Linked DNA regions of Runella sp. SP2. The protein of the gene in region 1 interacts with the protein of each later gene in a pairwise test. Links are inferred from orthologs where the notes say so. Each region holds a gene or a part of one and is shown in the gene's direction. Other genes may lie near its edges. The genes, in order: sucD and sucC.

Evidence for each region.
Region 2: the proteins of sucD (region 1) and sucC interact in binary tests that used the Escherichia coli proteins (3 or more experiments, as listed by UniProt). The link is inferred for Runella sp. SP2 from one-to-one orthologs.

The regions. Positions count from the first base shown.
Region 1 is NZ_CP031030.1:3,928,131-3,931,219, forward strand. Bases 184-2,939 are described here. They hold sucD (succinate--CoA ligase subunit alpha), read left to right. Parts: upstream 184-1,001; coding sequence 1,002-1,877; downstream 1,878-2,939. Other genes in these bases: DTQ70_RS15685 (DUF6962 family protein), read right to left, coding at 184-721; DTQ70_RS15695 (DUF4271 domain-containing protein), read left to right, coding at 2,102-2,939. In the rest of the region: DTQ70_RS15680 (MFS transporter), read left to right, coding at 1-152; more of DTQ70_RS15685, read right to left, coding at 149-183; more of DTQ70_RS15695, read left to right, coding at 2,940-3,089. UniProt on the Escherichia coli protein: Succinyl-CoA synthetase functions in the citric acid cycle (TCA), coupling the hydrolysis of succinyl-CoA to the synthesis of either ATP or GTP and thus represents the only step of substrate-level phosphorylation in the TCA.
Region 2 is NZ_CP031030.1:2,736,301-2,739,492, forward strand. Bases 115-2,973 are described here. They hold sucC (ADP-forming succinate--CoA ligase subunit beta), read left to right. Parts: upstream 115-861; coding sequence 862-2,085; downstream 2,086-2,973. Other genes in these bases: DTQ70_RS11500 (DUF1361 domain-containing protein), read right to left, coding at 115-736; DTQ70_RS11510 (ATP-dependent DNA helicase RecQ), read left to right, coding at 2,207-2,973. Outside these bases: more of DTQ70_RS11500, read right to left, coding at 14-114; more of DTQ70_RS11510, read left to right, coding at 2,974-3,192. UniProt on the Escherichia coli protein: Succinyl-CoA synthetase functions in the citric acid cycle (TCA), coupling the hydrolysis of succinyl-CoA to the synthesis of either ATP or GTP and thus represents the only step of substrate-level phosphorylation in the TCA.

The DNA.
Region 1 (3,089 bases):
TTCTCAACGATAAGCTCTTTCACGACCCCAATCAAGTGCATTTGTCTTTCGCCATCACGTTGGTCATGGCTACTGGACTTTCGTGTTTCCTTTTATATACAGGGCTAAAACCTTTTGTTCAAAGTATCGAAAATGCCAAAGCCGAAAGCTAAACAGCTTTGCCAAAACAAACAACCATGGCCGCCAACGCATAGTGATAGACATCCGTAGGATTGAAGGGGAGGTGGTTATTGGCTACTTTGGTCGCCAATCCAATAATCATCACCCCTACCACAATCCAAACTGCTTTTTGGTATTTTTTCATTAGCCCAAAAACCGCGATAAGCATGACCAAAAGCATAGAAAACGCTTGTATCACCGACCCAAACACTTCGTAAGCGGGATCGAGCAACGTCACAAAAATCAACAACCCTACTCCTACCGAGCTTACCACCACCCACTTCGACATGCTTTGACGCATCACCAACGCCCAAATAGCTACTACCACTGCCACTAACCCTACACTTCCTGCCAACGTAGAAAGCGAACGATGCGTAGCCGTCAAATCTTTGACACCCAAATACCTAAAAACACCAGCCGCCGCTGCCAGTGCCGTCGTGACCAAAAAAATGCCCCAAAGGATTCGATTATAAAAAGGTTGCCGAGCAAAAAAGCGAAAAAAAGCAACAATACACACAAGCGCTAAAACGGCGTCGGAAATGGCATTGGAAAGATGTAGCATGAAAAAAATAAGTTTAGGCTAGGTTCAAAAACCGTTTAATACAAGGTTCTGACGTAAAAAAACTACCCAAAATCCCTGTCTCAAGGGCTTTAACAAGGTAGGGGATATTCTCCATTTTCGTCGCTAATTGGAGCGTTTTTTTTTGAATTTAAAATTTTTCTTGACGAATAACTTTTGTACTTTCTTCATTTAAACCTACTTTTACTGGAAAATTTTAGACTTCTGTCTTGAATAAAATAAAGTTAACATCTTGAATCACGCAATTTTACACTAACCACCAATGAGCGTATTAGTCAATAAAAATTCCAAGATAATTGTACAGGGATTTACAGGTTCGGAAGGAACCTTCCATGCTCAACAAATGATTGAGTACGGTACGAATGTTGTCGGAGGCGTTACTCCAGGTAAAGGAGGACAATCTCACCTTGAGCGCCCAGTGTTCAACACGGTCGCTGATGCTGTTGCAACAACCGGCGCTGATGTCTCAATTATTTTCGTTCCACCTGCATTTGCAGGCGACGCTATCATGGAAGCGGCTGATGCGGGTATCAAGGTGATTGTTTGTATTACCGAAGGTATTCCTACCAAAGACATGATGATGGCCAAAGAGTACATCCGTACCAAAGAATGCCGTCTTATCGGACCTAACTGCCCAGGTGTTATGACTGCCGACGAATGTAAAGTAGGTATCATGCCTGGTTTTATCTTCAAAAAAGGGACGATTGGTATTGTGTCTAAGTCAGGTACGTTGACTTACGAAGCCGTTGATCAGTTGAGCCGTGTGGGCCTTGGCCAAACCACTGCCATCGGTATTGGTGGTGACCCAATCATTGGTACAACGACCAAAGAAGCGGTTGAACTACTTATGAATGATCCTGAAACAGAAGGTATCGTCATGATCGGTGAAATCGGTGGAAGCATGGAAGCTGACGCAGCTCATTGGATCAAAGAAAACGGAACAAAACCTGTCGTTGGTTTCATCGCAGGCCAAACGGCTCCCAAAGGTCGTCGTATGGGTCACGCGGGTGCCATCATCGGTGGAGCAGACGATACCGCCGAAGCAAAAATGCGTATCATGCGTGAGTGTGGTATCCACGTAGTAGAATCTCCTGCACTTCTTGGCGAAACGATGTTGAAAGCATTGGGCAAAGCCTAATAAATACCGTCAAAATGTATAATTTTGCAGGCAATTATCGCAAACGATAGTTGCCTGTTTTTTTATTGTCTGATTATATCATCGACAAAAGCCGCCCAAACACGTTGATTTTTTTAACACATAGTACTTCCAACTATTCAAGCTTAGGAATATTTTCTTCCTTGGTCAAATCGCGTGTTTTTTACCCAAAACGCTGCTTTTTTCTGCTTTTTATTCTTTTTTCATTGACTGCTAAGGCCGAGGTAGGCCCCAACAAGCAGTACTTTTTGGTCAAAGACTTGACTCAAGATTGGCTAGTGTATGACCAACGCGAAAAAGAATACGTTCCTTACGTAGCCGAGCAGCACAATACCCAACTTTCCATCAATACCATTGTTGACATTGAAAGTAATCGGCATTATGAATTATTAATATATGTCGATAAAAACAATTATTTGTTTTTGAATAGCTCCTTGAAACAAAACCTAAAGGGCGGGCAATGGTACGTAATGAGCATTGACAGTTTGTACAAAGTATATCGCCGTCCGCAGTTAATGCTTACACTTTACGGCACACCAGGGCAAGTTGGCAAGACGATACTCATTGGCCATAAAAAAGCTGCTATCGAAAAACTCATCACCATTGAAGAAGAGTCTTTCTTAAATCTTCTTCCCAAAGAAAACGACCGTATTTCCAACTTTTTTATTCTTGGAATGTTGTTTTTGCTCTCCTTTGCGGCCTTTCTTTTCAACGGTTATCCGCGCGCCTTCGAACGGCTTTATAGTCTCCCCGATTTGTTTCAGGTAGATGTCCGTGACGAATCGTTTTTAATCAACAAGCCTTTTAGTCGGGTCAACTTACTGTTTGTCGTATTATTGTGTTTGGAACTTGGTTATCTATACATTTTTACCCAAGACAAACAATATAATTTATTCTCTTCCAAAGAACTCATTCTCTCTGGTCAATCGCTTTTTGATACTTGGGTTGATTACGTCAAAGTCATCTTTATTTGCTTGGGCTTACTGTTTGCAAAATACGCGGGTCTGTACATCCTTGGCTCTTTATACAATTTAGAAGGAGTGGCTAACATCCATTTTTTCAAAATCTTGCAATCCTCCCTGTTGTTTTACAGCAGCCTCCTTCTTTTGGCAGCTTTAACGTCATTTTATGTTGCTGATTGGACTCTTTTAGTACGTTCTATGCTGCTTATACCAGGTGTAATTTTCTACGTTT
Region 2 (3,192 bases), 1.2 Mb from region 1 along the record:
TCGGGATGTTGTGCTACTCATCATTAATATGACGAATTCTAAAACGAAGCAAGGCCCAAAGTACCAAATAGAGCATTCCGAGCAATACCCCAATCTCAAGGCTGAGTATAAGCGCCGTTCGGTCGGTAAGGCTTTGCCAAATGGCATTGAACAGTTCTTGTGGATTATGCAGGATGTCCCAACTGTTCCACCGACGAATTCTTCCTAAATAAATTCCAAAACCTGCCAAAGGAAGGCTTACGAGCAGCAAAAGGTTTCCAATGGCTTTGGAATAGGTTTTTTGCCAGCTTCGGTGCATCCAATACACGGAGACAAGCCCGTTGAATAAGCTCACTTCGGCATAGAAAAAAAGCATAATCATATCATGCCAAGTAAGGTCGCTCCCCATATCCACCGACAAATGTACCAAATCAGTAATCATGTAAGGGGCATTGGGAAAAAACAACAACCAGACCACACTCCAAAGACCCACCCATACGTACCATTTATGAAAACGTTTGACAGTGATGTCAACGATAAAAGCGACGATTAGCGGAATCCAGCTCAAAAATAAATTCCAATCCATTGAAAAATCAACTGCTTCTTTGAACTGAATTCTGACCATGTGGTATGTCAAAGCCACCATACTCAACAACAAGAGCAAAAGTAGCGGATAGAGCCCCTGCATGGTAATAATTGGGGGCTCAGATACCATAAAGCGGTATTTCCAGAATTTATAAAGGAGACGTTTTAGCAAGACATTGAGGGTTAGTTTCACAAATAACGTTGAATTATATGCCGAAATTCAATAATCAAGTTAAAACTTTTGTGTAATTTGGCACGGCCAAACTAATAAAAAACAAACACTCACCTAATAATAGTATGAACATCCACGAGTACCAAGGAAAAGAAATACTCAAAAAATACGGTGTCAGAGTCCAAGACGGCATCGTGGTTGATACCCCAGAACGCGCAGTAGAAGCCTACCGCACTATCGCAGAACGTACAAATTCTAAGTTTGTCGTTATCAAATCTCAAATCCACGCAGGTGGACGCGGAAAGGGTCAAATTGTTGGTAGCGAACAACGCGGCGTTCAAGTGGTAAAATCACCTGACCAAGCTCGTGAAACAGCTACTAACCTCCTCGGACACGTGTTGGTGACGCACCAGACAGGCCCAGAAGGGAAAAAAGTAAACAAGATTTTCTTGGCAGAAGACGCTTACTACCCTGGAGCTTCGGAGCCTAAAGAATTTTACATGTCAATTCTTCTTGACCGTGCCAAAGGTTGCCCTGTTATCATGGCAAGTACCGAAGGTGGTATGGACATCGAAGAAGTTGCCGAACACTCTCCTGAAAAAATCATCAAAGAGTGGGTAGATCCTCGCGTAGGTTTGCAAGGTTTCCAAGCCCGCAAAATCGCGTTTGCGTTTGGCCTTACTGGCAATGCTTTCAAAGAAATGGTAAAATTTGTTTCGGCGCTTTACAGTGCGTACATCGAATCGGATGCGGCCATGTTTGAAATCAACCCTGTGTTGAAAACTTCTGACGATAAAATCTTAGCCGTTGACGCCAAAGTAAACCTTGATGACAACGCGCTCATCCGCCACGCCGACCTAGCCGACATGCGTGACACAAACGAAGAAGACCCGTTGGAAGTTGAAGCTGGCGAAAGCAACCTTAACTATGTAAAACTTGACGGAAACGTAGGTTGTATGGTAAACGGTGCTGGTTTGGCAATGGCTACCATGGACCTTATCAAATTATCAGGTGGTGAACCTGCCAACTTCTTGGACGTTGGTGGTGGCGCTAACGCAAAAACGGTTGAAGCTGGTTTTCGTATTATCTTGAAAGACCCGAACGTAAAAGCTATCTTGATCAACATCTTTGGTGGTATCGTTCGTTGCGACCGTGTAGCAACAGGGGTAGTTGAAGCTTACAAAGCCATCGGAAACATTCCAGTACCTATCATCGTCCGTTTGCAAGGAACCAATGCTGAAGAAGGTGCCCGCATCATCAACGAATCAGGTTTGCAAGTTTTTTCAGCCATTGAGTTCAAAGAAGCAGCCGCGAAAGTGACTGAAGTTTTGAAGTCGTTGGGTCTATAAGAAAACCCCATATTGTATTCACATGGCAAGGCGCGACAAATGTCGCGCCTTGTTTTTTTGGGAGAAAGACGTTTTTCCACCCCAACTGTTACCTTTGCGTTTCGATTGGCGTTTGGGAAGTATGATTTACGATATTTTAAAACAGTACTGGAATTACGATTCGTTTCGTCCGCTACAAGAAGATATTATACAAAGTATTTTGTCGGGGCGAGATACGCTCGCATTACTCCCCACGGGCGGGGGAAAGTCGGTGTGTTTTCAAGTTCCTGCATTGGCCAAAGAGGGTGTTTGTATTGTCGTTACGCCGTTGATTGCCCTCATGAAAGATCAAGTAGAGCAACTCAAACGGCGGCGTATCATGGCTGCGGCCATTTATTCGGGGATGAATTGGCACGAAATCGACATTGTGCTCGACAACTGCATTCACGGAACGACCAAATTTTTGTACGTTTCGCCCGAACGCCTCCGAACCGATATTTTTTTGACGCGTGTCAAGCAAATGAAAATTTCGCTTTTGGCCATCGACGAGGCACACTGTATTTCACAATGGGGATATGATTTTCGCCCAGCCTATTTACAAATTGCGGCTTTTCGTCAGTTGATTCCTACGGTTCCCCTGATTGCCCTGACGGCTTCCGCCACCGACCCCGTAAAGAAAGACATTTGTGAGAAGTTGGAAATGCGTGAGCCTGCCGTTTTCCAATCGACCTTTGCGCGGGCAAACCTTTCCTATTCAGCCTTTTTTGAAGAAAACAAAGACGCTCGGCTGCTCCGTATTTTACAAAACGTACAGGGAAGTTCTATCATTTATGTTCGTAATCGTCGTCGTACCAAAGAGGTTGCCGATTGGCTCAATCGGAACGGCATTCGGGCTGATTTCTACCATGCGGGTGTTCCCAATAAACAACGCAGCGAAAAGCAAGAAGCTTGGATTCGTAACCGTTCGCGGGTGATGGTCGCCACCAATGCTTTTGGCATGGGTATCGACAAACCCGACGTGCGTTCGGTGATTCACATTGATTTACCCGACACCCTCGAAGCCTACTACCAAGAAGCGGGCAGGGCGGGGAGAGATGGGCAGCGCGCCTACGCTGTGGCCCTTTATTC